3 regions of the Streptomyces sp. NBC_01288 genome follow, and region 2 is predicted to be linked to each of the others. Evidence: riboswitches for the same ligand, from Rfam matches in the RefSeq annotation. Region 2 holds a riboswitch; each other region holds the start of a gene.

Evidence for each region. Region 2 has a riboswitch for ZMP and ZTP ahead of OG194_RS17585 (glycine hydroxymethyltransferase). Riboswitches for the same ligand answer to the same signal wherever they lie in the genome.
Region 1: another riboswitch for ZMP and ZTP. It lies ahead of OG194_RS15110 (phosphoribosylaminoimidazolecarboxamide formyltransferase); the one in region 2 lies ahead of OG194_RS17585 (glycine hydroxymethyltransferase).
Region 3: another riboswitch for ZMP and ZTP. It lies ahead of OG194_RS03320 (bifunctional 5,10-methylenetetrahydrofolate dehydrogenase/5,10-methenyltetrahydrofolate cyclohydrolase); the one in region 2 lies ahead of OG194_RS17585 (glycine hydroxymethyltransferase).

The regions. Positions count from the first base shown of each region.
Region 1 is NZ_CP108427.1:3,506,011-3,515,768, forward strand. Features, by position in the region: gene OG194_RS15065 (ABC transporter substrate-binding protein) at 1-613, shown strand, start outside; gene OG194_RS15070 (amino acid ABC transporter permease) at 647-1,585, shown strand; gene OG194_RS15075 (amino acid ABC transporter ATP-binding protein) at 1,639-2,391, shown strand; gene OG194_RS15080 (hypothetical protein) at 2,454-2,900, opposite strand; gene OG194_RS15085 (class I SAM-dependent methyltransferase) at 3,028-3,786, opposite strand; gene OG194_RS15090 (CGNR zinc finger domain-containing protein) at 3,887-4,516, shown strand; gene sodX (nickel-type superoxide dismutase maturation protease) at 4,420-4,854, opposite strand; gene sodN (superoxide dismutase, Ni) at 5,000-5,395, shown strand; gene OG194_RS15105 (IMP cyclohydrolase) at 5,595-6,278, opposite strand; gene OG194_RS15110 (phosphoribosylaminoimidazolecarboxamide formyltransferase) at 6,366-7,523, opposite strand; ZMP/ZTP riboswitch at 7,554-7,638, opposite strand; gene OG194_RS15115 (helix-turn-helix transcriptional regulator) at 7,831-8,241, shown strand; gene OG194_RS15120 (VOC family protein) at 8,252-8,668, shown strand; gene OG194_RS15125 (VOC family protein) at 8,738-9,487, shown strand; gene OG194_RS15130 (DUF952 domain-containing protein) at 9,689-9,758, opposite strand, start outside.
Region 2 is NZ_CP108427.1:4,038,753-4,048,510, reverse strand. Features, by position in the region: gene OG194_RS17620 (ABC transporter permease) at 1-1,599, shown strand, start outside; gene OG194_RS17615 (ABC transporter substrate-binding protein) at 1,601-2,557, shown strand; gene OG194_RS17610 (isocitrate lyase/PEP mutase family protein) at 2,564-3,286, opposite strand; gene OG194_RS17605 (carboxymuconolactone decarboxylase family protein) at 3,333-3,830, opposite strand; gene pdxR (MocR-like pyridoxine biosynthesis transcription factor PdxR) at 3,877-5,301, shown strand; gene OG194_RS17595 (hypothetical protein) at 5,331-6,176, opposite strand; gene rocD (ornithine--oxo-acid transaminase) at 6,279-7,508, opposite strand; ZMP/ZTP riboswitch at 7,600-7,689, shown strand; gene OG194_RS17585 (glycine hydroxymethyltransferase) at 7,721-9,175, shown strand; gene OG194_RS17580 (hypothetical protein) at 9,221-9,758, opposite strand, start outside.
Region 3 is NZ_CP108427.1:722,799-732,556, reverse strand. Features, by position in the region: gene OG194_RS03340 (hypothetical protein) at 1-59, opposite strand, end outside; gene ctaD (aa3-type cytochrome oxidase subunit I) at 56-1,672, opposite strand; gene OG194_RS03330 (RNA polymerase sigma factor) at 1,778-2,299, shown strand; gene OG194_RS03325 (CU044_5270 family protein) at 2,414-3,313, shown strand; gene OG194_RS03320 (bifunctional 5,10-methylenetetrahydrofolate dehydrogenase/5,10-methenyltetrahydrofolate cyclohydrolase) at 3,314-4,162, opposite strand; ZMP/ZTP riboswitch at 4,184-4,268, opposite strand; gene OG194_RS03315 (nuclear transport factor 2 family protein) at 4,527-4,892, opposite strand; gene OG194_RS03310 (hypothetical protein) at 5,064-5,360, shown strand; gene OG194_RS03305 (ABC transporter ATP-binding protein) at 5,440-7,194, opposite strand; gene OG194_RS03300 (S-(hydroxymethyl)mycothiol dehydrogenase) at 7,353-8,441, shown strand; gene OG194_RS03295 (MBL fold metallo-hydrolase) at 8,441-9,070, shown strand; gene OG194_RS03290 (SDR family oxidoreductase) at 9,160-9,758, shown strand, end outside.

The DNA of each region.
Region 1 (9,758 bases), 530 kb from region 2:
GCTCCTCACGGGTCTGCGGTCCAACCGCTACGACATCGCGATGTCGGCGATGACGGACAACAAGAACCGCCAGGACGGTGTCGACCCCGACACGGGCAAGAAGGTCGGCGAGGGCGTCGACTTCGTCGACTACCTGACCGCCGGTGTCTCGATCTACACCCGTAAGGGCCAGACCGAGAACATCGCCTCGTGGTCCGACCTGTGCGGCAAGAAGCTCGCCGTCGAGCGCGGCACCGTCTCCGAGGACCTCGCCAAGTCCGAGACGAAGAAGTGCACGGGCGGCAAGAAGATCACCATCGAGGCCTTCGACGACGACCAGCAGTCCCAGACCCGCCTGCGCTCCGGTGGCGCGGACGCGGCCTCCTCCGACTTCCCGGTCGCGGCCTACGCGGTGAAGACCTCCGGCGGCGGCAAGGACTTCCAGCTCGTCGGCGACCAGGTCGAGGCGGCGCCGTACGGTATCGCGGTCGCCAAGAGCGACACTCAGCTGCGGGACGCGCTGAAGGCCGCGATGGACGCCGTGATCAAGAGCGGTGAGTACCAGAAGATCCTGACGAAGTGGGGCGCCGAGGACGGTGCCGTCAAGTCGTCCGTGGTCAACGGCGGCAAGTGACCGCGGGTCCGCCGTCGCTGAGAGGCAACATCCGTGACTACTGACATCGACGGGGCGCCGGGGCCGCAGGACGCGCCCCCGGCCGCCCCGAAACCCATCAAGGCCATTCCGGTCCGGCACTACGGCCGGTACGTCTCCGCCGTGATCGCGATCGGCATCCTGGTCTCGATCATCTACGCGTTCGGCAATGGCCAGATCAACTGGCATGCCGTGCCGGACTACTTCTTCGACCACCGGATCATGACCGGTGTCTACAAGACCCTCCTCCTGACGGTCCTGTCGATGGTCATCGGCATCGTCGGCGGCATCGGCCTCGCGGTGATGCGGCTGTCGAAGAACCCGGTGACCTCGTCGATCGCCTGGTTCTACATCTGGTTCTTCCGCGGCACCCCGGTCCTGGTCCAGTTGTTCCTCTGGTTCAACCTGGGCCTGGTCTTCCACTACATCAACCTCGGTCCGATCTACAAGAACTACTGGTCGGCCTTCATGACGCCGCTGCTGACGGCGCTGCTCGGCCTCGGCCTCAACGAGGCCGCGTACATGGCGGAGATCTGCCGCGCCGGTCTGCTCGCCGTCGACGAGGGCCAGACCGAGGCCTCGCACGCGCTGGGCATGAGCCATGCCAAGACGCTGCGCCGGATCGTGATCCCGCAGGCGATGCGCGTGATCGTGCCGCCGACGGGCAACGAAGTGATCAACATGCTGAAGACGACCTCGCTCGTGGCGGCCGTCCAGTATCCGGAGCTCTTCCGCTACGCCCAGGACATCGGCCAGAACTCCGGCGCCCCGGTGGAGATGTACTTCCTCGCCGCCGCCTGGTACCTGATCATGACGTCGGTCCTGAGCGTCGGGCAGTACTACGTCGAGCGCTACTACGCCCGCGGCTCCAGCCGCGCGCTGCCGAACACGCCATATCAGAAGATCAAGGCGAACATGCTGTCCATCGGCCGTCCGACGGGAGGCGCGGCATGAGCCCGAAGCTCAGCAAGACCGACGACGCCGCTACGACGGACCCCTCGGTCCCGATGGTCAAGTCCGAGGGTGTCCACAAGTCGTTCGGCCCGGTCGAGGTCCTCAAGGGCATCGACCTGGAGGTGAAGTCCGGCGAGGTGTTCTGCCTCATCGGCCCCTCCGGCTCCGGCAAGTCGACCTTCCTGCGGTGCATCAACCACCTGGAGAAGGTCAACGCGGGCCGGCTGTACGTCGACGGCGAGCTGGTCGGCTACCGCCAACAGGGCGACAAGCTCTACGAGTTGCGCGATCGCGAGGTCGCGGTGAAGCGCCGGGACATCGGCATGGTCTTCCAGCGCTTCAACCTGTTCCCGCACATGACGGCCGTGGAGAACATCACCGAGGCGCCGGTGCAGGTCCGGGGCGTCAACAAGGGCCAGGCCAGGGAGCGCGCGATGCAGCTCCTGGAGCGGGTGGGGCTGTCCGACAAGGCGCAGAACTACCCCTCGCAGCTCTCCGGCGGCCAGCAGCAACGGGTGGCCATCGCACGGGCGTTGGCGATGGACCCGAAGCTGATGCTCTTCGACGAGCCGACCTCGGCCCTCGACCCGGAGCTGGTCGGCGACGTCCTCGACGTCATGCGCGACCTCGCCGAGTCCGGCATGACGATGATCGTCGTCACCCACGAGATGGGCTTCGCCCGCGAGGTCGGCGACAGCCTCGTCTTCATGGACGGCGGCGTGGTGGTCGAATCCGGCCACCCGCGCGACGTCCTGACGAACCCTCAGCACGAGCGCACCCAGGGGTTCCTGTCCAAGGTGCTCTGAACGATCCCGAACGGCTGATGCCGCCCACCCCGGCCGGGGTGGGCGGCATCAGCCGTTTCACGTCAGTGCAGGTTGAGCCAGGGGCTGCGCGGTGACAGGTTGCCCTCCGTGGTCACGTTGTACATGTGCACGAAGGTCTCGAACTGTCCCTTGCCGTGGAAGTCCTTGCCGTTGTAGCGCTTGTTGACCACCTTCCCCGTCGGGCAGGTGTAGACCTTCTTGGAGACGATCTTCTCGCCGGTGGTGACGGCGGTGATGAGGATCTTGCACTTCGGGTGCTTCTTCCCCATGGAGACGATCGCGTAGGGGTGCCCCACTCGCGTGGCCTTCTTGCTGATGCAGGACTTCCAGGTGATCAGGGTGCTGTCGTTGGGATAAGTGTCCACGTCCGAGTACGAGTAGCACCCGCCGTTCCCTTCGGCGAAGGCCGCCGGCGCCGCGGTCCATCCCGCGACCGACACGACCGCACACATCACGACTGCCCCAGCGGCCTTCTTGAGCTGCAACACAGACTCGTCCTCTTCCGTTCTCGGGCGGCACACCAGCCACCCGGCCACAGAAGATCATCCCAGACACTTGCCCGCTTGCGCAAAGATGCAACGACACCAGCGCGACACAACGGCCGCGAATCTGGGCCTACTTCAGCGCCAGCAGCACCGTGTCGGAAGGCGAGCACCACACCGCCCGGGCCTCCCCGAACCCCTGCTCGCGCAGTACGCGCGCGTGCCAGGCCGGGGAGGGCATGTCGCCGTCCGCGTGCTCGCCGTAGATCTCGTAGCGGCGGGCCGTCGGTCCGGCGAGGACGGGGTCCTGGGCGGCGAGCTGCCACCACTCGGCCCAGTCCAGGACGCCGTTCCCCTTGGCCCGATCCATCTGCGCGTGCCGCTGCGCGCGCTCCGCCGCGTTGATCCTGGGCGTCGACTCGTCGATCATGTGGTCCGCGTTCATGAAGACACCGCCGTCGCGGACGAGTCCCGCGACCTGACCGTAGAGGGCCGCGAGGGGTTCGCTGTGCAGCCAGTGGAGGGCCGTGGCGGTCAGCACGGCGTCGTACGAGTCGTACGGCAGCCTCGTCGTCCACTCCGGGTCCTTGAGGTCGGCCGTCACGAAGGTGACCCGCTCGTCGTCCGCGAAGGTGCCCTCGGCGATGGCGAGGAGCGCCGGGTCGAGGTCGACCCCGGTGCTGGTGGCGTCCGGGAGGCGGGCGAGCAGCCGGGCCGTGATGCTGCCGGTGCCGCAGGCGAGGTCGAGCACGCGGGGTGCGGGGCCGGTGAGGGCCTCGACCATGTCGAGCATGATCCGGAAGCGGTCCTCCCGGTCGGGCATGTACCACTCCTGCTGCCGGTCCCAGCTCTCCTGCCAGGCCTGCCAGTCGGTTCCGACACCGGTCGTCATGAGGACCCCCTGTCCACTCACTGTCGTAATACCCTGGAAGCACGATCAGCTGTTACCCGACCGCATCCACGACCATAGAGCGCCTCCGTAAGGACTACAAGTGGAACTGGCCTATTACTCGGACTACGCCGTACGCCTCGTCAACACCGAGGAACCGGCGCGGGGCAAGGACGCCCTGACCTCGGTCGAGGCCGTGCGGGACCTGTTCGGCACCAACCAGGAGGCGGCCCGCCGCGCCGCCGACGCCGACGTCACCCGCTTCCGTTCGGTCCGGGGGCGGCTGCGGGCGGTCTTCGAGGCGGCCGACGGCGGCGACGAGACCCTCTCCGTGAACCTGCTGAACTCGCTCCTGCTGGAGTTCCCGGTCAGCCCGCAGATCTCCGGGCACAACTTCCGTGACGACGACGGCCGTCCGCTGTGGCACATGCACCTCGCGGACCACCCGTCGAACGCGACGGCCGGCTACGCGGCGATCGCGGCCATGGGCCTGGCCTTCCATCTCACCGAGTACGGCGTCGACCGCCTGGGCCTGTGCGAGGCGGCGCCGTGCCGCAACGCCTACCTGGACACCTCGACGAACCGCTCCCGGCGCTACTGCTCGGACCGTTGCGCGACCCGCGCCAACGTCGCCGCCTACCGGGCCCGGAAGCGCCTGGAGGCCGACCGGTCGGGAAACACGGGCCTGGCGGCCGAGAGCGCCCAGCGGACGAGCGCGAGCGGCGACCGCTGACCGGACTTCGGCGGCCGGTACCGGAAACGCACCCTGCCCAGCACCAGATCCTCCGGCACGGCGCCGTAATCGGTACTGTCCCCACCGGCGAACGCGTTGTCCCCGAGCACCCACCACCCGCCGTCCCGCCGCTCCGCGGCCCGCTTCACGACCAGCAGGTCCTGCTGGAACGGATGCCTCAGCACGACGATGTCGCCGGGCCTGATCCGCGCCCCGTACTGCACCACGAGCAGATCCCCGTGCAGCAGCGTCGGCACCATGGACGGCCCGGTCACCTCGGCCGTCCCGAAGGGCAGTGCGGCCCTCCCGCGCTCGGTCTCCTGCGACAGCTCCGGCATCCCCGGCACCTCCCCGGTCCTATCCTCCACCAGTCTGAGTCCGACCCTGGACTTTTGTCCTAAGCCCATGGGGGCACTCGCGAAATCAGCTTCTCCAGGGAGTAATGTCCCACCTGAGAAGACGATCACGAGGAAGGAACGCTCCATGCTTTCCCGCCTGTTTGCCCCCAAGGTGAAGGTCAGCGCGCACTGCGACCTGCCCTGCGGTGTGTACGACCCGGCCCAGGCCCGCATCGAGGCGGAGTCGGTGAAGGCCGTGCAGGACAAGATGGCCGCCAACGACGACCCGCACTTCCAGGCGCGCGCCATCGTCATCAAGGAGCAGCGCGCCGAGCTCGCGAAGCACCACGTCTCGGTGCTCTGGAGCGACTACTTCAAGCCCCCGCACTTCGAGAAGTACCCGGAGCTGCACCAGCTGGTCAACGACACCCTGAAGGCCCTCTCGGCCGCCAAGGCGTCCACCGACCCGGCGACGGGCCAGAAGGCGCTCGACTACATCGCCCAGATCGACAAGATCTTCTGGGAGACCAAGAAGGCCTGACACCCAGTCGGCCCGACCCGACCGACCGGCGATCGGTGCACCATCGCAGGTCGGCGGGCGCAGGTCAGCGGGTTTGGGGAAGGGGCTCGGCCGGTTCACCGGCGGAGCCCCTTCGTCGTTCTACGCCAACGCCGGAGGCCGTGTGCGCGATGACCGGCGGGGCTCTCGAACCGTGATGGTGCGCTACAAGCGTCGCAGCTCAAACGGAACGCTGGATCGCAGAGCCCGGTCCCCGGGCAGGATCGACGACGGCGGCGGCGATCCGGAACCGTTCGTCGAGCCCGGACCAGATCTCGTCCAGCAGTTCCTCACCGTTCCTGGCGCCGACAGCGGCCTCGGTGAAGGGAGCGGCGACCGAGACCCGTTCGCCATCGGAGTCGTAGGTGGTCAGCAGGACCGCCTCGCCGGGTTCCAGATCCTGTACGGCGAGGGTCATCACGTTGCTGGTCGGACGTGCGGCGCGACTGGGCCGGGCGGCTCCGAAAACGGTGGTGCGTCCGCCGTCGCGGCTGATCAGCGCGGTGATCCGGGACGTCCGGATCGGCGGGTCCGGTTCGTACGCGAAGCCGCTGAGCGCTTCGGTGGGCGCGGCTCCCGCACGGAGTCGTTCCGCGGCCTGGGACACCTGCTCACCATTGCCCAGAACCAGCCAGCCGCCGGTGGCCGTGGCGGCGGCGTAGTGGCGCAGCGGATCGTGTCTCCCCATGGTGAGGGGGCCGACCACGAGCTCACCGTCGATCAGTCGCAGGGCGCGGTCGCGCGAGGCAGGGCTGCGGCCGGTGAGGAAGTAACCACCCAGAACCGCTCCGGAGTGGGTGCGGGCGCACAGAACCCCGCGGCCCGGATAGGAGTTTGCGGACAGCAGGTCGTGGAGGGAGAGCATGCGGCCGCGCTTTCTGGTGTCGGTCGGGAGGGAGGCGGCGCTTTTCTGACGCGGCGCCCCGCGAGCGCCGTCGCAGGGCCTGGTTCCTCAGTGGTGGAACAGCCTGAGGCCGGTGCGTACGAGGGTGATCCGATGCTCGCGGCATGCGTCCTCGACCTCGGCGGAGCGGATCGATCCGCCCGGCTCGGCGATGTAGCGGACACCGTGCCGCTGTGCGTGGTCGACGTTGTCGCGGAACGGCAAAGCCCCGTCGGAGACGAACGCGACGCCCTTCAGACGGGCCGTCCACTCGGCGCGCGAGCTGCCGGTCAGCGCTTCCCTCGGTTGTGACAGCGCACGGGAGAGGCGGGTGCTCTCGTCCGGCGTGAGGTCACCCTCGACGGAGCGGATCTGCCAGTTGATCCGGTCCTGGCGCCGGATGTCCGGCCGGAAGGCGAGGGCGCGAACCGCCGGATGGCGGCGCAACCACCAGGTGTCGGCCTTCGCGCCGGCAAGCCGCGTGCAGTCGACGCGGGACTGCTGTCCCGCGCCGATGCCCAGCGTCATCCCGTCCCGCAGGTAGCACACCGAGTTGGACTGGGTGTGACGCAGCACCACCAGGCCGAGCAGAAGATCCTCCGCGGCCGTCGTGGGCAGCGCACCGCACACGACGTTCTCCAACAGCGTGGCGGCGAGCGGCACTTCGTCCCGTTGCTGGGCCAGGCGCAGGCCGAAGACCTCGCGCGTCTCACGCTCCGGCGGCACAAAGGCCGGGTCCGCTTCCATGACGAGGAAGCGGCCGTTCTTCTTCTTGGCGAGCGTTCCCACGGTGCCCGGCGCATAGCCCGGCGCGATGACGCCGTCGCAGACCACGCGGGCCAGCGATGCGGCAAGTTCCGCGTCGACCGGGTGCGAGACGGCGGCGAAGTCTCCGTAGGAGGACTTCGGATCGGCATCGCGTGCGCGCAGATACGCGCTGGTCAGGGGGCCTACATCGTGCTGCTGAACGCCGTGGAGCTCCGCTGTCACGTCATCGACGGCCCCGGCCACGGCGGCACCGGCGGGTGAGACATGCTTGAAGGAAGCGGCCGCCGGCCGATTCAGGACCCGGCTCGCCTCGTACACCAGCTGCCAGCCGTTCAGCGCGTCCAACATGTTGATGTACGACGGGCTTCCCCGCACCACCCGAACCGGCCACCGGCCGGGCCGCACCGGTGTCGCATCGGCGGGCTGCTGCTGCGGGTTGATTCCGTAACGCAGTTCCACGTCATGGCCTCCTCAGCTGAAGATCACTGACGGAGGCGCCCAGGCGGTCGACGCTCACGTGAAGGAACGGCCGCTTCCCGGTGGTTGTCCACCCTCGCCAGTCGCGGCCGGGCACCACTGTAACGGCAGACGGCAGACACGGCATGGTGATCGGAGGCCGCCTGAGGGCGGAGCCGGACTGTGCGCCGCGGCGGTCCCGGGCAGCGGGCGGCACCGCGGGCGGCCGCTCCCCGCGGTCCGCACACAGCCCGCAAGAGACCCGCTGTTCCCGGCCCGGTGAAAGCGGCCCCGTGCCATCCTGGACGACGTGAACCGCGACGACCTCGTACGGCTGCGCCAGGCCCGCGACCGCATGAACCGCGAGTACGCCGAACCGCTCGACATGGCCTCGATCGCCCGCACCGCGCTGATGTCCCCGGGCCACTTCCAGCGCAGCTTCCGCGCCGCGTACGGGGAGACGCCGTACAGCTATCTCATGACCCGGCGGATAGAGCGCGCGAAGGCGTTGCTGCGGCGCGGGGACCTGAGCGTGACCGAGGTGTGCATGGCCGTCGGCTGTACGTCGCTCGGTTCGTTCAGCTCCCGTTTCACCGAGCTGGTCGGTGAGACGCCCAGCGCCTACCGCGCCCGTTCCCACGAGGCGGGCACGGTGATCCCGTCCTGCGTGGCCCGCACCTTTACCCGGCCGAACCGGGCGGGACCGCCGCTCCGCCCCTAGCCTGTCGTCCATGGACCTGAAACTCCGCCAGTGCTTCATCGCCGTCGACGACCACGACAAGGCGCTCGCCTTCTACTGCGACGTCCTGGAGCTGGAAATCCGTAACGACGTCGGTTTCGAGGGCATGCGGTGGGTGACCGTGGGGTCGCCGTTGCAGCCTGACGTGGAGATCGTCCTGGAGCCGCCGGCCGCGAACCCGGACGCCTCCCCCGCCGACAAGCAGGCCATGGCCGAACTACTCGCCAAGGGCACCCTGCGCGGGGTCAACTTCACCACCGCCGACTGCGACGCCCTCTACGCCAGGGTCCAGGAGTCCGGCGCCGAGGTGGTCCAGGAACCGACGGACCAGCCGTACGGCGTCCGCGACTGCGCGTTCCGCGACCCGGCCGGGAACATGCTGCGGTTCATGCAGCGGAGTGAGGACTGACGGAGCGAGGACCGACCGGCGGCCGAAAAACACGCGGGCGGCTCCCTGCCCCGCGCCTACGATCACGCCATGAGCGCTACGAGCATCCGCTGGACCTACGCCTTCGTCGACCGCCCGCACGACCGCCTCGGCGCCGCCCGCGACTTCTGGACGGCCGTCACGGACACCCGGCTGTCCGAACTCCGGGGTGACGAGGGCGAGTTCGTCACCCTGCTGTCCGACCGCACCGACGCCTGCGTGAAGATCCAGGGCGTGGACTCCGGCCTCGGCGGCGCTCATCTCGACTTCTCCGTCGAGGACGTACCGGCGTTCGTGGAGTCCGCGCTGCGGCTCGGCGCGGAGACCGTCGCCGAGCACGACGGCTGGGCCGTACTCCGGTCCCCCGCGGGGGAGTTGTTCTGCGCCGGCCCCTGGCACGGCGAGTCCGTACGGCCGCCCGTCGTGGCCGGCACCCGCCTCGACCAGGTGTCCCTCGACATCGGCCCCGGCTCCTACGACGCCGAAGTCGCCTTCTGGAGCGCCCTGTTGCCCGACTGGGCCTCACTGTCGGGCGCGCTGCCCGAGTTCCATGTGCTCAAGCCCCCGCCCGGCCAGCCGATCCGCATCCTGCTCCAACGCCTCGGCGAGGAACGCCCCGCGTCCGCCCATCTGGACCTGGCCTGCGCGGACATCGACGAGGCCGTCGTACTGCACGAGCACCTCGGCGCGACCGTCGTCTCCCAAGGCAGGCACTGGACCGTGATGCGGGACCCGGCGGGCGGCACGTACTGCCTGACAGGCCGAGACGCGGAGACCGGCGGGCTCCCTAACCGCCCCTGACGCAGACGACGAGCACTCGATGGTCGTCGCGCCGCGAGTCCGTCGGCATGGGACAGGCACTCTCCCCGTCCTGCCGCGACAGCGGCGTACGCGTCTCGCCGGGCGGGTGCGACGCGCCGGAGTCCTGCAGCCACAGCGTGAGCCCGCCCCCGACGGCCACCACGACCGCCCATGCGACCAGGGCCCGGCGCCATAACCGGCTCACGCCGTCCACACCTCCACATCCACCACCGCGCCCACCGGAATCGCCCCGTACACATGCGGGAACTCC
Region 2 (9,758 bases):
GGCGTACGGCTCGCGGTCGGAACCGGCGTCGCCTTCCTCGCCTGCGGACTGCTCGGCATGTGGGTCCCGACCATGCAGACCCTCGCGCTGATGGTGGTCGCGGTGCTCACCTCGGTCGTCGTGGGCGCCCTGCTCGGCCTGGCCGGCGGCCTCTCCGAGCGCACGGACCGCGCACTGCGCCCGGTCCTGGACACCATGCAGGTGCTCCCGGCCTTCGCCTACCTCCTCCCCGTCGTCCTGGTCTTCGGCATCGGCGTCCCCGCCGCCGTCCTCGCCACCGTCGTCTACGCCGCCCCGCCCATGGCCCGCCTCACCGCGCTCGGCCTGCGCAACGCCGACCCGGAGGTCCTGGAAGCCGTCGAGTCCCTGGGCGCCACCGGACGCCAACGCCTGTTGACGGCACGGCTCCCGCTGGCCCGCAAGCAACTCCTCCTCGGCCTCAACCAGACGATCATGATGGCCCTCTCCATGGCCGTCATCGCCTCCGTCATCGGCGCCGGAGGCCTCGGCGACCGCGTCTACCAGGCACTCGCCTCCGTGGACGTCGGCGCGGCCCTGGCCGCCGGCATCCCGATCGTGCTCCTGGCCGTCGTACTGGACCGAGTGACCGCGGCGGCGGGCGAACAGACCGACGAGTCCGCGGGCGAACCGGGGTCGACTCTCCGCCCGTGGCTGTACGCGCTCGGCGCCACCGTGGCCGTAGCGGTGGTGGCCCGGCTCGCCGGCGCCCTGGACTGGCCCTCCGGCTGGACCCTGAACATCGCCGAACCGGTGAACCGCGTCGTCGACTGGATGACCGCCCACCTCTACTCCGGCGTCCCCTACCTCGGCGGCACCGCCGACTGGGCCGGCCACTTCACCACCTGGGTCCTGGACCCCGTACGCGACGGCCTCCAGTGGCTGCCGTGGTGGTCGGTGCTGCTGATCGTCGCCGCCCTCGCCTGGGTGATCGGCACCTGGCGCACCGCGCTCACCGCCGTCCTCGCCATGGCCGCGATCGGCGTGCTCGGCGTGTGGAAGCCGTCCCTCGACACCCTGTCGCAGGTACTCGCAGCCGTGGCCGTCACCCTCGTCCTCGGCTTCGCGACCGGCATCGCCGCCGCCCGCAGCGACCGCTTCGAACGCGCCCTGCGCCCCGTCCTCGACGTCTGCCAGACGATGCCGCAGTTCGTGTACCTGATCCCGGTCGTCGCCCTCTTCGGCGTCGGCCGCGCCCCGGCCGTCGCGGCGGCGGTCGTCTACGCCCTCCCCGCCGTCGTCCGCATCACCACCCAGGGCCTGCGCCAGGTCGACCCGGCCGCCCTGGAATCGGCCCGCTCACTCGGCGCGACCAGCGCCCAGCAGCTGCGGCAGATCCAACTCCCGCTCGCCCGCCCGGCGTTGCTCCTCGCCGTCAACCAGGGTGTGGTCCTCGTCCTCGCCGTCGTCATCATCGGCGGCCTGGTCGGCGGCGGCGCGCTCGGCTACGACGCCGTGTTCGGCCTGGCACAGGGCGACCTGGCGACCGGACTGGTGGCGGGCGCCGCGATCGTCTGCCTCGGCCTGATGCTCGACCGAGTGACCCAGCCGACGGAACGCCGCACCAAGAAGGGAGCGTGACATGCGAGTTCGTACGGCTTACTCAGTGGCCGCGGTGACGTCCCTCGCCCTGCTCTCGGGCTGTGGCGCCGCCGACATGACCAAGCAGGCCTCGCCCTTCGCCAACGCGCAGGGCTCCAAGACCGTGACCCTCTCCGTCCAGTCCTGGGTGGGCGCACAGGCCAACGTGGCTGTCGCGCAGTACCTGTTGGAGCACAAGCTCGACTACCGCGTCGACACCGTCCAGGTCGACGAGGTCCCCGCGTGGGACGCGCTCAGCCAGGGCCGGGTCGACGCGATCCTGGAGGACTGGGGCCACCCCGACCAGGAGAAGCGCTACGTCGACGACAAGAAGACGATCACCCGCGCGGGCGGCCTCGGCGTCACCGGGCACATCGGCTGGTACGTCCCGACCTACCTGGTCAAGCAGCACCCGGACATCATCGACTGGAAGAACCTCAACAAGTACTCCTCGATGTTCCGCACCGCCGAGAGCGGCAGCAAGGGCCAGTTGATGGACGGCTCGCCCTCCTACGTCACCAACGACAAGGCCCTGGTGACGAACCTGAAGCTCAACTACCAAGTGGTGTTCGCCGGTTCGGAGGCCGCGCAGATCACCCAGATGAAGCAGTTCGCCAAGGAGAAGAAGCCCTTCCTCACCTACTGGTACGCACCCCAGTGGCTCTTCAAGAAGGTCCCCATGACGGAGGTGAAACTCCCCGCCTACAAGGAGGGTTGCGACGCCGACGCCACCAAGGTCGCCTGCGCCTACCCCCACACCCCGCTGGAGAAGTACCTCAACACGGACTTCGCCAAGAAGGGTGGCAAGGCGGCGGCCTTCCTGAAGAAGTTCAAGTGGACGACCGAGGACCAGAACGAGGTCTCCCTGATGATCGCCGACCAGAAACTCTCCCCGGCCGACGCCGCGAAGAAGTGGGTGGACAGCCACCCCTCCACCTGGAAGGCCTGGCTGTCCTGACCCCGGTCACCCCTTCAGCTCTACGGCCCGCTCCTTGAGCGCGAGTGCCGCCCAGCGCTGGAGCCCCGGCCCGAACGTGATGCGCGTGGCCCCGAGTTCACCCAGTTCGGTGGGCGAGGGGCTCTCGCCGTCCAGCCGCGCGAGCGCGTTCACCGGCCCCTGGATACCGGACCGCAGGAACGGCAGCACCTCGGCCGGAGCCATGATCGGATAGACACAGTCGGCCCCTGCCGCGACGTACAACGCGGCCCGCTCGATGGCCCGTTCGGGGTTGCCGTCACCGTGCAGGAAGGTGTCGACCCGCGCGTTGACGAACAACCGCTCCGCCGCCACCGCCCGCACCTCGGCCAGCCAATCAGCGTGCTGACGCGGATCCTTGAGCACCCCACCCTCGGAGTCCTCAAGGTTGCACCCCACCGCCCCCGCCTCCAGCAGCCGCTCCACCAGCTCCTTCGGCGCGAGCCCGTACCCGCTCTCGACATCCGCCGACACCGGCACGTCCACGGCCCGCACGATCCGCGCGACCGCCGCGAACATCTCGTCCGCCGGCACCGCCCCGTCCTCGCACCCGAGCGAGGCGGCGACCCCGGCACTGGGTGTGGCGAGCGCCGTGAACCCGGCCTCCACGAACACCCGCGCACTGACCGCGTCCCAGGGCCCGGGCAGCACCAGCGGATCACCGGGCAGCCGCCGCCGATGCAGACTCCGGAACAGCTCCACCTCGCTCACGGCCGACGCCCCCGCACCACTCGGTCCAACACCCGTGCGGGCGACGTCACTTGAACTGTCCCGCCTTGTAGTGCCCCGGCACCATCCGCGTGCTCACCCCGAACCGGTTCCACGCGTTGATCACCGTGATCGCGGCGATCAGCTGCGCCAGCTCGGCCTCCTCGAACTGCTCGGCCGCCCGCGCGTAGACCTCGTCCGGCACAAAGCCGTCCGTGATCACGGTGACCGCTTCGGTCAGCTCGATCGCCGCCAGCTCCTTCTCGGTGTAGAAGTGCCGCGACTCCTCCCACGCGCCGAGCTGGATGATCCGCTCCACGCTCTCGCCCGCCGCGAGCGCGTCCTTGGTGTGCATGTCGAGGCAGTACGCGCAGTGGTTGAGCTGCGAGGTGCGGATCTTCACCAGTTCCAGCAGCTTCGGGTCGAGGCCTCGCCGGGCGGCGATGTCGAGACGGACCATCGCCTTGTAGACCTCGGGCGCGTGCTGGGCCCAGTCCAGGCGGGGGCTGTGCTCGTGGGCGTAAGGAGTTTCCTGTGTCGTGGTCATGTCTCGACTCTAGAAGCCAGGCAGCCCAGGAGTATGGTCCATTTCCATGGCGAAATCATGGGCCACTTTCGGCGTCGACCTGCATCTCGATCCGACCGCCACCAGCACCGGCGTCCGCCGCGGCCTCACGGACGCGCTGCGCGACGCCGTCCGCACCGGCCGCCTCGCCCCCGGCACCCGACTGCCCTCCTCCCGCTCCCTCGCCGCCGACCTGGGCATCGCCCGCAACACGGTCGCCGACGCCTACGCCGACCTCGTCGCCGAGGGCTGGCTCACCGCCCGCCAGGGCTCCGGCACCCGCGTCGGCATGGGGGCACCTCCCACGCCCTTAAGGCAGTGGGGGAGTGCTGTCGTCCCGCCCACGCACCCCACCCCACCCCGCCGCCTCAGCAGCCGCCCCACCTACGACCTCGTCCCCGGCACCCCCGACCTCGCCGCCTTCCCCCGCACCGAGTGGCTCAAGGCCGCCCGCCGCGCCCTCACCAACGCCCCGTACCAGGCCCTCGGCTACGGCGACCCGCGCGGCCGCGTCGAACTCCGCACCGCCCTCGCCGCCTACCTCTCCCGCGCCCGCGGCGTACGCGCCGACCCCGAGCACATCCTGATCAGCGCGGGCATCTCCGGCGGCCTGCGCCTCCTCGGCGCCGTCCTGCGGGCCCGCGGCGCCCACACGATCGCGGTGGAGTCCTACGGCCTCGCCGTCCACTGGCAGATCCTGGACGAGGCCGGCCTGCGCACCCGCCCGCTCCCCTTCGACGAACTGGGCGCGAACCCAGGCCAGTTGACGGACGAACCGGGGGTCCTCCTGACCCCTGCCCACCAGTTCCCCATGGGCGTCCCCCTCCACCACGACCGCCGCTCCGCCGTCGTCGACTGGGCCCGACGCACCGGCGGCCTGGTCCTGGAGGACGACTACGACGGCGAGTTCCGCTACGACCGCCAGCCCATCGGCGCCCTACAGGGCCTCGACCCGAACCACGTCGTCTACCTCGGCACCGCCAGCAAGTCCCTCGCCCCCGGCCTCCGCCTCGCCTGGATGGTCCTGCCCCCCTCCCTCATGGAGGAGGTCGCGAAGGCCAAGGGCGGCACCGACACCTGCGGCGTCCTGGACCAGCTGACCCTCGCCGAGTTCATCACCTCCGGCGCCTACGACCGCCACGTTCGCGCCGCCCGCCTGCGCTACCGCCGCCGCCGCGACACCCTGGTCGAGGCCCTCGCCCAGCGCGCCCCCGACGTCCACGTCACCGGCATCGCGGCCGGCTTCCACGCCGTCCTCAGCCTCCCGCCCGGCACCGAACAGTCCGTGGTCCAAGCCGCCGCCTGGCAGGGCCTCGCCCTCCACGCCCTGTCCTTCTACCGCCACGAACACGCCCTCGTCGATCCGCTGGACGCCCTGGTCGTGGGCTACGGCACACCGCCGGACCATGCGTGGGCGGGGGCGGTGGAGGCGTTGTGCAGGGTGTTGCCGTGACCTAGGCCGCCGTTTTCGTGCGGCCTGGCCTACGCCGTTTCCACGGGAGCTTCGTCGGCTGCTTCCGCCGGCGCCTCACCAAAACGCGCCAACGCCAACGCCCCCGCCACCGCCACCAGGAACCCCAACACCGCCAGCCACTCCAACCCGTCCCGCGTACGGTCCCCGAGCCACACCACCCCCACCGCCGCCGGCCCGAGCGTCTCCCCGATCACCAACCCCGCCGTCGCCGTCGTCACAGACCCCCGCTGCAACGCTGTCGTCAGCAACAAGAACGCCGCACCCCCACCGACCAGCAGTGCGTACGTCGCCGGATTGCCGACCAGCGTCGAGGGCTTCAACGAGTCGATCAACCGAACCGCCACCTCGACCACCCCGAACCCGAAGCCCGCCCCCAGCCCCAGCGTCAACGCCCGCCCCCGCTCCGGCAGTCGCCCCCCGACCAGCCCGAGCAACAGCACCGCCACCGACGTCCCCAACATCGCCCACTTCAACGCCATGGACCCGGCCCGGTGCCCCTCCGCCCCGGACGCCAGCCCCAGCATCGCCAGCCCCGCGCACACCACGCCGACGGCCGCCCACTCCACCCCGCTGAGCCGAACTCCCAGCAGCCGGGCGGCCACCACGGCCGTCACCGCGAGGCTCGACGCCAGCGCCGCCCCGACCGCGTAGATGGGCAGCGACCGCAGCGCCACGATCTGGAACACGAACCCCAGACAGTCCAGCCCCAGCCCCGCCAGATACCGCCACTGACGCAGCGCCCGCAGCAACAGCGCCGCGTCCCCGCCCCCACCGGTCGTGGCCGCCCGCGCGGCGACCGCCTGCAACACCGTCGCCGTACCGAAGCAGACCGCCGCGCCGAGCGCGCACACCATTCCAAAGAGCACAAAGTGACTCTAGGGGAGGGGAGATCGCCACGGGCCTCCCGTGTGGGCCCTCTCACCGATCTCTGGAGATTCCCCGGACCGGCAACGGCCCTAGACCCCCAGCACCGCGCGGAGTTGGGCCAGCCCCCAGTCCAGATCCTCCCGGCTGATCATCAGCGGCGGCGCGATCCGGATCGTCGACCCGTGAGTGTCCTTCACGAGGACGCCCCGGTCCATCAACCTCTCCGAGATCTCCCGGCCCGTCCCGACCGCCGGCGTGATGTCGACCCCCGCCCACAGCCCCCGCCCACGCACCGCCGTCACCCGCCCGGTGTCCGTCAACTGCCGCAATTCCCGGTGCAGATGCTCCCCCAGCTCCGCGGCCCGCGCCTGGTACTCGCCCGACCGCAGCATCGCGATCACCTCCAGTGCCACCGCACACGCCAGCGGATTCCCGCCGAACGTCGACCCGTGCTCCCCGGGCCGGAACACGCCCAGCACCTCCGCACTCGACACCACCGCCGACACCGGCACCACCCCACCGCCCAGCGCCTTCCCGAGCACATACATGTCGGGCACCACCCCCTCGTGCTCACACGCGAACGTCCGCCCCGTCCGCCCGAGCCCCGACTGGATCTCGTCGGCGATGAGGAGCACGTTCCGCTCCCGCGTCAACTCCCGTACCCCCGCCAGATATCCGGCCGGCGGCACCAGCACCCCCGCCTCCCCCTGGATCGGCTCCAGCAACACGGCCACCGTGTTCTCACTGACCGCCGTCCGCATCGCGGTGAGATCCCCGTACGGCACGACCCCGAAGCCCGGCGTGTACGGCCCGAAGTCCGCCCGCGCCTCCGGGTCGGTCGAGAAGCTGACGATCGTCGTCGTACGGCCGTGGAAGTTGTTGCCCGCCACCACGATCTTCGCTCTTCCTTCGGGCACGCCCTTGACCCGGTACCCCCACTTCCGCGCGGTCTTCACCGCGGTCTCGACCGCTTCCGCGCCCGTGTTCATCGGCAGCACCAGCTCCATGCCGCACAGCTCCGCCAACTGCTCGCAGAACGCGGCGAACCGGTCGTGGTGGAACGCCCGCGACGTCAGCGTCACCCGCTCCAACTGCGCCTTCGCCGCCGCGATCAACCGCGGATTGCCGTGCCCGAAGTTCAGCGCCGAGTACCCGGCGAGCAGGTCCAGATACCGCCGCCCCCGCACGTCCGTCATCCACGCCCCGTCGGCGGTGGCGACGACCACCGGCAGCGGGTGGTAGTTGTGCGGGGTGTGCGCCTCGCCGGCGGCGACGAGGGCTTCCGTACTGTCTTCGCTACTGGCTTCCGTACTGGTCACGGCGTCTCCCGGGGGTGAGGGTGCCCCTTTCCTATCCTCGCCCGCATGGTGGACGCGGGAGCCGCACCGTCCGGCCCGCCCGGTAGGCTGACCGGCGGGCCGTGACTGGCGCGCTGGGATGGGACCGACCATCGGGGAGCGGCCCGAGCTGGAATGTGTGCCGTGCGCCTGGGCCGTACCGAGAACGCCGAACGCCACGTCCGGAGGTCCCCATGCCCGACAATTCCGCGCCCCTTTCCAACGAGTCCACCGCCTTCCGCGCCGCCCTCGACGTGATCCGTGCCGTCGAGCCCCGCGTCGCCGACGCCATCGGCCAGGAAGTCGCCGACCAGCGCGAGATGCTCAAGCTGATCGCCTCCGAGAACTACGCCTCCCCGGCCGCCCTCCTGGCCATGGGCAACTGGTTCAGCGACAAGTACGCCGAGGGCACCATCGGCCGCCGCTTCTACGCCGGCTGCCGCAACGTCGACACCGTCGAGTCCCTTGCCGCCGAGCACGCCCGCGAACTCTTCGGCGCCCGCCACGCCTACGTCCAGCCGCACTCCGGCATCGACGCCAACCTCGTCGCCTTCTGGTCGATCCTCGCCGACCGCGTCGAGGTCCCGGCCCTCGCGAAGGCGGGCGTCCGCCAGGTCAACGACCTCTCCGACGCCGACTGGGCCGAACTCCGCCAGGCCTTCGGCAACCAGCGCATGCTCGGCATGTCCCTGGACGCCGGCGGCCACCTCACCCACGGCTTCCGCCCCAACATCTCCGGCAAGATGTTCGACCAGCGCTCCTACGGCACCGACCCCGTCACCGGCCTCATCGACTACGAGGCCCTGCGCGCCTCCGCCCGTGAGTTCAAGCCGCTGATCATCGTCGGCGGCTACTCCGCCTACCCGCGCCTGGTGAACTTCCGCATCATGCGCGAGATCGCCGACGAGGTCGGGGCGACCCTGATGGTCGACATGGCGCACTTCGCCGGCCTGGTCGCGGGCAAGGTGCTGACCGGCGACTTCGACCCGGTCCCGCACGCCCAGATCGTCACCACCACCACCCACAAGTCGCTGCGCGGGCCGCGTGGCGGCATGGTCCTGTGCGACGACTCCCTCAAGGACCAGGTCGACCGCGGCTGCCCGATGGTCCTCGGCGGCCCGCTCCCGCACGTCATGGCCGCCAAGGCCGTCGCCCTCGCCGAGGCCCGGCAGCCCTCCTTCCAGGACTACGCCCAGCGCATCGTCGACAACTCCCGTGCGCTGGCGGACGGTCTGATGCGCCGGGGCGCCACCCTCGTCACCGGCGGCACCGACAACCACCTCAACCTGATCGACGTCGCCTCCTCCTACGGCCTCACCGGCCGCCAGGCCGAGGCCGCCCTCCTCGACTCGGGCATCGTCACCAACCGCAACGCCATCCCCGCCGACCCCAACGGCGCCTGGTACACCTCCGGCATCCGCATCGGCACGCCCGCCCTGACCACCCGTGGCCTGGGCACCGCCGAGATGGACGAGGTCGCCGGTCTCATCGACCGCGTCCTCACCACCACGGAGCCCGGCACCACCAGCAAGGGCGCGCCGTCCAAGGCCAAGCACATCCTCGACCCGAAGATCGCGGACGAGATCTCCCACCGCGCCACCGACCTCGTCGCCGGCTTCCCGCTGTACCCGGAGATCGACCTCGGCTGACAGCTGACACACGCTCTCTCTTGAGTTGTCAAAGATCGGCGACTCTCACAGATCGATGAGTTCCTGTCGAGGTTCCTCGCGCGGCGGTCCGGTCTCACGCCGGGCCGCCGCGCGGCGTATCAGCAGCGTGCCGCCGACTCCGACAGCCACCCCCGCGGCCGCCCACCAGACAGGTCCGGCAAGCCCTTCCGATCCAGCTCCGCCCCCAACTGCCGTGCTGCCGGTACCGGTTGAGCCGAGCACCCCCGCCCGCTCCATCTGCGCGAAGACCGCGCGCGGCGCCCGATGCCAGCGGATGTCGTCGTCCGCCACCTCCGGAGCCGGATCCGTCCGCACCCACGGTGTGCCGTCCGCGGCCACGAACAACTGGTCCTCCCGCTCCACCGCCACGTCACCACCCGGAGCCCGACTCGTCCGAGGCCACCCCCCGACCCCGGTCAGCCCCCACACCACGGTGATCCGCACCGCCGGATACCGGCCCGCCTCCCACTCCTGCGACACCCGCTCCGTCCCCGCGTACGTCGGCCGCAACAGCGTCCACAGGCGGGCGAACGACGACTCCCCGGAACGCCATGTCTCCGTC
Region 3 (9,758 bases), 3.3 Mb from region 2:
CCCTCGACGTCGTTGAGGAAGGCCCCGGTGTCGACGGGGTGTTCGTCCATGGCGGTCACCGGGCCGTCAACTCCCGTTCCAGGGCGGGGATGTCGGCGTGGTGGAGGTCGAAGGCCGGGGACTCACTGCGGATGCGGGGGAGCGAGACGAAGTTGTGCCGCGGCGGCGGGCAGGACGTCGCCCACTCCAGCGAACGGCCGTAGCCCCACGGGTCGTCGACCTCGACCTTCTTGCCGTACTTGGCCGTCTTCCACACGTTGTAGAAGAACGGCAGCAACGACAGGCCGAGCAGGAACGAGGAGATCGTCGACACCGTGTTGAGTGTCGTCAGGCCCTCCACCGCCAGGTAGTCGGGGATCCGGCGCTGCATCCCGTTCACGCCCAGCCAGTGCTGGACCAGGAACGTGCCGTGGAAGCCGATGAACAGCGTCCAGAAAGTCATCTTGCCGAGGCGCTCGTCGAGCATCTTGCCGGTCATCTTCGGCCACCAGAAGTGGAAGCCGGAGAACATCGCGAACACGACCGTGCCGAAGACCACGTAGTGGAAGTGGGCGACGACGAAGTACGAGTCCGAGGTCGAGAAGTCGATGGGCGGGGCGGCGAGCATGACGCCGGTCAGGCCGCCGAACACGAAGGTGATGAGGAAGCCGGTGGCCCAGAGCATGGGGGTCTCGAAACTCAGGGAGCCCTTCCACATCGTTCCGATCCAGTTGAAGAACTTCACGCCTGTTGGCACGGCGATGAGGAACGTCATGAAGGAGAAGAACGGCAGCAGGACTCCGCCGGTGACGTACATGTGGTGGGCCCACACGGTCACGGAGAGGCCGGCGATGGAGATCGTGGCCGCGACCAGTCCCATGTAGCCGAACATCGGCTTGCGGGAGAAGACCGGGATGACCTCGGAGATGATGCCGAAGAACGGCAGCGCGATGATGTACACCTCTGGATGGCCGAAGAACCAGAAGAGGTGCTGCCACAGCAACGCACCGCCGTTGGCGGCGTCGAAGACGTGTGCCCCGAATTTCCGATCCGCCTCCAGCGCGAAGAGCGCGGCGGCGAGGACCGGGAAGGCCAGCAGAACGAGTACGGCGGTGAGCAGCACGTTCCACACGAAGATCGGCATGCGGAACATCGTCATGCCCGGTGCGCGCATGCAGATGATCGTGGTGATGAAGTTGACCGCACCGAGGATCGTGCCGAAGCCGGAGAAGGCCAGACCCATGATCCACATGTCGGCGCCGACGCCGGGGGAGCGGACGGCGTCCGAGAGCGGGGAGTAGGCGAACCAGCCGAAGTCGGCCGCGCCCTGCGGGGTGAGGAAGCCGCCTACCGCGATCGTCGAGCCGAAGAGATACAGCCAGTAGGCGAACATGTTCAGGCGGGGGAAGGCGACGTCCGGGGCGCCGATCTGGAGCGGCATGATCCAGTTGGCGAAGCCTGCGAACAGGGGCGTCGCGAACATCAGCAGCATGATCGTGCCGTGCATCGTGAACGCCTGGTTGAACTGCTCGTTCGACATGATCTGCAGGCCGGGTCTGGCGAGTTCGGCGCGCATGAGGAGCGCCATCACGCCGCCGATGCAGAAGAACCCGAACGCCGTGACCAGATACAGCGTGCCGATCGTCTTGTGGTCCGTGGTCGTCAGCCACTTGATGCTCTTGAGGTCTCTCACGCCCCGCCTGTGTCCGCGCGCCGCCCGCACGTCACACTCGACGGACGCGAGGAGAATCACGAAATCGGGTGTGACGATCGCCCCGGTGCCGGACACGAACGGAACATGAGCAACGACGAGGACTTCGCCGCTGCCTATCGCGAGCACTACTGGGCGGTCAGCCGCTATGTTGCGCGGCGACTGGACGGGCGGAGCAGCGAGGTCGAGGAAGTGGTGGCGGAGGTCTTCACCGTCGCCTGGCGCCGCCGTGCGGATCTGCCGGCGGCCCCGTTGCCCTGGCTGTACGGCGTGGCCCGTAACTGCCTGGCCAATGCGGTGCGTGGGTACGGGCGGCGGCGTCGGCTTGTCGATCGGCTGGGCAACGACGATCGCGCGCACGGGCGGCAGGTTGTGGCCGGGCCCGATGCGGATGCCCCCGGCGGTTGGGTGCACGAGGCGTTGGCGCGGTTGTCGTCGGGCGACCAGGAGGTGTTGAGGCTTACGGCGTGGGAGGAACTGGGTGTGGAGGAGGTTGCCGTGGTTCTGGGGTGTGGGGTGCGGGCTGCGGCGATGCGGTTGCATCGGGCACGGCGGCGGTTGAGAGCGGAGATCGATCGGCTCGCGGTGCTTGGAGGGGCGGGGCGATGACCGTTGAGAGTGCCGCGATGTGTTGTTGGTTGGCTGCGGGTGCGTCGTGGCTGGTCGCGCAGTTCCCCGCGCCCCTTTGGGGTGCTGCAACTAGCCCGTTGAAGGATCAATGCCATGGGTGACGAACTCGAACTCCTGCGTAGCGCCAACCCGTTCACGAGCGATGGGCCCCTCTATGGCGACGGGCCGCTCGATCATCACGCGGAGCGCGGGCTCAACAGGCTGCTGTACGAACGGCGTTCACAGCGTCGGCGGCTGCTCTGGAGCCTTGCGGCCACCGCTGCCGTTGCCGCGACCGTACTCACCCTCGTGCTGGGTGGGCCGAGCAGTACCCCGGCGGTGGCTGCTCCCCGCGCCCTGGTCGTGCAGGCGCACTCCACGCCCGTATCGCTGAAGCAGCTCGCCGCCCTCGCCGTGGCGACCGCGGCCGACGGAACTCCCGTTCTGCGCAGGGGAACTCACGTGCAGTCGTGGAGTCTCGGCATGTCCGACGACAAGCCGCCGGTCACCATCCCCGAGGAACGCATCGTGCGCTGGAACGCGGACGCCAGTCACACGGAACGTGTCGTCGAGGACGGGCATGTCCTCAAGGAGACGACGTTTCCGCCGAGTTGGAGCGATGTCCCGCCCGATGCCCGGCCCCCGCACGACGTGGCCGGACTGCGGGCGTACCTCCGGGAGACGGCGTACAGCAAGGCGCCGTTGACCACCCCCGAACTCCTGTCGGCCGTGGGGGAGCTGCTTGACGAGTGGACGCTCGGGGCGCGTGAGTCTGCCGCGTTGGCGCGACTGCTCGCGGGGGCGGACGGGCTGCGGCCGGTGGGGGAGGTGACCGACCGGCTCGGGCGGCACGGGCAGGCGTACGTCTATCAGCAGCCCGCCACCCGCCTGATGCTGATCATGGACCCGGCCACCGGCGCCGTTCTCGGAATGGAGAGCACCTTCACGAAGGACCAGCCCGAGTACGGCGTCAAGGCCGGGGACGTCATGGACTACAGCGCGTGGACGCGCTGATCACACCCCGAGCTGCCGGGCCGCGGCGGTCACCGTCTGTTCCAGGAGCGTGGCGATCGTCATCGGGCCGACGCCGCCCGGCACCGGCGTGATCAACGAGGCGCGTTCGGCGGCGGATTCGAAGTCGACGTCACCGATGTTGCCCGCGTTGTAGCCGGCGTCGATGACGACCGCGCCGGGCTTGATGTCCTCGCCGCGGATCAGCCGGGGGCGGCCCACGGCGGCGACCACGATGTCCGCCTCGCGGACCACCGCCGACAGGTCCCGGGTGCGGGAGTGGCAGTAGGTGACGGTCGCGTCGCGGGCCAGGAGCAGCATCCCGGCCGGCTTGCCGAGGATCGCGCTGCGGCCGACGACGACGGCCCGCTTGCCGGACGGGTCGACGCCGTACTCGTCGAGCAGCCGCATGATGCCGCCGGGCGTGCAGGACACGAAGCCCGGCAGGCCGAAGCTCATCGACGCGAACGACGCGAAGGTGACGCCGTCCACGTCCTTCTCCGCCGCGATCGCCTCGAACGCGGCCCGCTCGTCGATGTGTTCACCCATCGGGTGCTGGAGCAGGATGCCGTGCACGGTGGGGTCGGCGGAGAGGGCGTCGAGGGTGCCGACCAGTTCGGCGGTGGTCGTGGTGGCTGGCAGTTCCACGTGCCGGGACTCGATACCGGCCTTGCGGCTGCGGTTCTGCTTCATCCGGACGTAGGTGACGGAGGCCGGGTCCGCGCCGACCAGAACCGTCGCCAGACAGGGCGCCGTACCGGTGCGCTCCGTGAGGTCGGCGGCCTTCTTCGCGGTGTCCTCGACGATGCGCCGGGCGAGCGCGGTGCCGTCCATGAGCCGTGCCTGAGACATGATCCACTCCTGAGCTGGTTGACCAATCGCCCAGGCGCACGGCATCGACTCCGCGTGGGCCGCTCCACGGTGGTGCTCCACCTCAGCGCCAGTCACGACCCACGAACAGCGTAACCGACGGGTCCACGGCCGTCAGGGCCCGCTCACCGACGCCGGACGTGCCGGGTCCGACCAGCCGGTGGTGTGGGGAGCGGGCGGGACCGTGCCGCTCGCAGCATCGACCCCAGCAGCGCGGCGGACGCCCGCAGGCCCGCTGCGGAAACCGGTGCTCGGCGTCGCGTCGCAGCGGACCGCGCGGGTGCTGTTGTCGCCGAGAAGGTCCAGGTCAGGCGGGTGTCGATGTGGACCTTCGGCACCAGCCGCGCTAGCCGTCCCATGCCTGGATCATGGTCTGCCGGGTGATCTTGCCGTCCTCCAGCAGGAGCATCGACTCGGCGAGGACCCGGGCCCCGTCCGGGTACTGACAGGACTCGCTGTAGGCGACCCGGTCCCCCTGTACGACGCACTCCTCCAGCTTGTGGGTCATGTCGCGGCTGTAGACGTCGGCGAGCATCGCGCCGATCTCGTCCCGGCCGTGCAGGACCTTGGGGTGGCTGGGCTGGGTCTGGTGGTCGACGACGTGGATCTCGGCGTCGTCCGCGTAGAGCGACAGCAGTGTCGCCGTCGTGTGGTCTTCGATGCCCCGGCGCAGCGCTTCGGTGTCGAAGCCGGGGCGTGCCGCGGTGCCCATGGTGACCTCCTCGGAGGGCCGCGGCCCGAACAGGAGCGAGCCGCGGCGGGCCTCTCCTACGAGAATCCTCCGTCGCGCCGGTGTCGGCAAACCGGGCGGCGCGCTCCGCCTGACGGGTGAGGGGTGCCCGGTGCCCGTGACCGCGCGGGGACCGGCCGCGTTGCTGAGGGCATGATCTCAACACGACGTATTGCCGCCGCCGTTGGTCTCGCCGTCGGGGTCACCGGCCTCGTCGCGCCGATGGCGAACGCCGCCGACGCGCCCGCCTTCAAGGACGGCAAGGTCAGCCCGGTCGCCCTGCTGGACTCGCTCGCGGTGAGTGAGATCCCCGCCGAGCACCAGGCGGAGATCCCGAAGGTCGCCAGTCAGCTTCAGGGCATGAACCACCTGAACGACCTCCAGCAGTTGCACCAGGTCACTGACATGACCGCGCCGGTCACGGGACTCCTCCCCAGCATCGAGCCGTGAGCCCGCGGTACTGATCCCGCGGAGCACGCAGGCCCTGAGGGCCGTCCGGAAGCGGGCGGCCCTCAGCCGTTTTGCGAAGTCAGCCCGCCGTCGCCAGGAACTGCGTCGCCGCCAGCTCCGCGTAGAGCGGGTCGGCGGTCACCAGTTCCCGGTGCGTGCCCACCGCGCGGACCCGGCCCGCGTCCATGACCACGATCCGGTCGGCCATCGTCACCGTGGACAGCCGGTGCGCCACGACCAGGACCGTCGTCGTACGGGCCACATCGGCGACGGTGTCGCGCAGGGCCGCCTCGTTCACCGCGTCGAGCTGCGAGGTCGCCTCGTCGAGGAGGAGCAGGCGGGGGTGGCGCAGCAGGGCGCGGGCGATGGCCACACGCTGGCGTTCGCCGCCCGAGAGGCGGGTGCCCCGGTGGCCGACCAGGGTGTCGATGCCCTTCGGGAGGCGGGCGATGAGGCCGTCGAGGCGGGTCGTCTTCAGGACGCGGGTGACGGCGTCGTCGTCCGCGTCCGGGTTGCCGAGCACCAGGTTGTCGCGCAGGGAACCCGACAGGACCGGGGCGTCCTGCTCCACATAGCCGATGGCGGACCGGAGTCGGGACAGTTCCCACCCGGCGAGGTCCCGGCCGTCGAGGGTGATCGCGCCGGACTCGGGGTCGTAGAAACGCTCGATGAGGGAGAACACCGTGGTCTTGCCCGCGCCGGACGGGCCGACGAACGCCGTCATGCCCTGGGCCGGTACCTCGAAGGTCACGCCGTGGTGGACGTAGGGGAGGTCGTCGGCGTAGCGGAAGCGGACGTCGTCGAAGGCGAGGGCCGCGGGTTCGGCGCCGGGGGAGGGCAACTGGGCGGGCGGGGACGGGGGTTCGGCGGGGAGGTGCAGCGCCTCCTGGATGCGGGAGAGGGCCGCGGTGCCCGTCTGGTACTGCGTGATCGCGCCGACGACCTGCTGGATCGGCTGCATGAGATAGAAGACGTAGAGGAGGAAGGCGACCAGCGTGCCGATGTCGATCGCACCCGTCGCCACGCGTGCTCCGCCCACCGCGAGGACGGTGATGAAGGCGACCTGCATCGACAGTGCTGCCGTATTGCCCGCGGCGGCGCTCCACTTGGCGGCCCGCACACTCTGCCGCCACGACTCCTCGGCCGCCGCGTGCAGGGTGCGTTCCTCGCGCTCCTCGGCGCCGGACGCCTTCACCGTGCGCAGCGCGCCCAGGATCCGCTCCAGCGAGGCGCCCATCACGCCGACCGCGTCCTGTGCCTGCCGGCTGGCCCGGTTGATGCGCGGCAGGATCAGGGTGAGCACGGTGCCCGCGCCCGCGATCACGGCGAGGGTGACGCCCAGCAGAACCGGGTCAACCAGGCCCATCATGACGACAGTTGCGACGAGCGTGAGCCCTCCGGTGCCGAGCCCGACGAGTGAGTCCGTGGTGACCTCGCGCAGCAGGGTCGTGTCCGAGGTGATGCGCGCCATCAGGTCGCCGGGCTCGCTGCGGTCCACGGCGGAGATCCGCAACCGCAGCAGATACGACGACAGGGTGCGCCGCGCACCGAGCACCACCGACTCCGCGGTACGCCGCAGAACGTATGAACCCAGCGCGCCCAGAGCCGCGTTGGCGACCACCAGCGCCGACATCGCGAGCAGCGCCCCGGTGATCGTCCGGTCGTGCGAGAGGTCGTCGATGAGCCCCCGCGCCACCAGCGGCAACAGCAACCCGGTGCCCCCGGTGACCAACGAGAGCAGCGCGCCCGCCAACAGGGCCCAGCGGTGCGGCCGTACGTAGTCGAGGAGCAACCGCCAGGCCGGCGGACCGCTCTGAGTCCCTGCGATGCTCACGGCGCTCCTCGGGAGTCGGTCGGAACATTCAGGCTACGTCGGCCGCCATTGATCCCGGTGAGGGGCAGGACGCATGGCCGGGACGTCAGCGTGCCCTTACCGATCAGTCACGCGTAGGGTCGGAGGCAGGGACAACGGCGACGAAAGGGTTCAGGACCATGGCGCAGGAAGTACGCGGCGTGATCGCACCGGGCAAGAACGAGCCGGTCCGGGTCGAGACGATCGTCGTACCCGACCCCGGACCCGGTGAGGCCGTGGTGAAGGTACAGGCCTGCGGGGTCTGTCACACCGACCTGCACTACAAACAGGGCGGCATCAGCGACGACTACCCCTTCCTGCTCGGCCACGAGGCCTCCGGCATCGTCGAGTCGGTCGGCGAGGGCGTCACCGATGTGGCCCCCGGCGACTTCGTGATCCTCAACTGGCGTGCCGTGTGCGGGAATTGCCGCGCCTGTCTGCGTGGCCGCCCCTGGTACTGCTTCAACACCCACAACGCCAAGCAGAAGATGACCCTCGCCTCGACCGGCCAGGAACTCTCTCCGGCCCTGGGCATCGGAGCCTTCGCCGACAAGACGCTGGTCGCCGCCGGACAGTGCACCAAGGTCGATCCGGCCGTCTCTCCCGCGGTCGCCGGGCTGTTGGGCTGTGGCGTGATGGCCGGCATCGGCGCGGCCATCAACACCGGCAACGTCGGGCGCGGTGACACGGTCGCGGTCATCGGTTGCGGTGGTGTCGGTGACGCGGCGATCGCCGGTTCCCGGCTCGCCGGCGCGGCGCGGATCATCGCCGTGGACATCGACGACCGGAAGCTGGAGAAGGCCCGCTCCATGGGGGCCACGCACACCGTCAACTCCAAGGCCAATGACCCTGTCGAGGCCATCCGCGAACTCACCGGTGGCTTCGGCGCCGACGTCGTCATCGAGGCGGTCGGCCGCCCGGAGACGTACAAACAGGCCTTCTACGCCCGCGACTTGGCGGGCACGGTCGTCCTCGTCGGTGTCCCGACCCCGGAGATGAAGCTCGAACTCCCGTTGCTGGACGTCTTCGGGCGTGGTGGTTCGCTCAAGTCGTCGTGGTACGGCGACTGTCTGCCCTCCCGGGACTTCCCGATGCTCATCGATCTGCATCAGCAAGGGCGCCTGGATCTGGCCGCGTTCGTCACGGAGACGATCCAGCTCGACGAGGTGGAGAAGGCGTTCGAGCGGATGCACGGCGGCGATGTGCTGCGTTCGGTGGTGGAGCTGTGATGGGCGCTCGCATCGAACACCTCGTCACCTCCGGGCAGTTCAGCCTCGACGGCGGTACCTGGGACGTCGACAACAACGTGTGGATCGTGGGCGACGACCACGAGGTCGTCGTCATCGACGCCGCCCATGACGCCGACGCCATCCTCGCCGCGATCGGCGACCGCAGGCTGACCGCCATCATCTGCACCCACGCCCACAACGACCACATCGACGCGGCGCCCGAACTCGCCGACCGCACCGGCGCCACGATCTGGCTGCACCCCGACGACCTGCCCCTGTGGAAGCAGACCCACCCCGACCGCGACCCCGACGCCCATCTCGCCGACGGCCAGGTGATCGAGGCCGCGGGCGCCGACCTGAAGGTGCTGCACACGCCGGGGCACGCGCCCGGCGCGGTGTGCCTGTACGACCCCGGGCTCGGCACGGTCTTCACCGGCGACACGCTCTTCCACGGCGGACCGGGCGCCACGGGACGGTCGTACTCCCACTTCCCGACGATCATCGACTCCATCCGCGACCGGCTGCTCACCCTCCCGGCCGAGACGAAGGTGCTCACCGGGCACGGCGACTCGACGACCGTTGGGGCGGAGTCCGCGCACCTGGAGGAGTGGATCGCGCGGGGGCACTGAGAGACACCCGCCAAATCCCGACAGAAGGTGTCCGGTTTCTCCTGCACGATCGACATGACAGCGAGTCGAACGAGCACGGGAGGCCGGACATGCCGGGTCCACTGGAAGGCAAGGTCGCGCTGGTCGCGGGAGCGACGCGCGGAGCGGGACGCGGGATCGCCGTGGAACTGGGCGCGGCCGGCGCCACGGTCTACGTGAGCGGTCGCAGCACCCGCGCGCAGCGCTCCGAGTACGACCGGCCCGAGACCGTCGAGGACACCGCCGACCTCGTCACCGCGGCCGGCGGCCAGGGCATCGCCGCACCCACCGACCACCTGGAGCCCTCGGCCGTACGGGCCCTCGTCGACCGCATCGACGACGAACAGGGCCGCCTCGACCTCCTCGTCAACGACATCTGGGGCGGCGAGCACCTCTTCGCCTGGGACACCCCCGTCTGGGAACACGACCTCGACAAGGGTCTACGACTCCTCCGGCTGGCGGTCGAGACGCACGCGATCACCAGCCACCACGCGCTGCCCCTGCTGCTGCGCCGACCCGGCGGCCTGGTCGTCGAGATGACCGACGGGACCGCCGAGTACAACCGCGACACCTACCGCGTCTCCTTCTTCTACGACCTCGCCAAGTCGTCCGTCCTGCGCATGGCCTTCGCCCTCGGTCACGAACTCGGTCGACGCGGCGCCACCGCCGT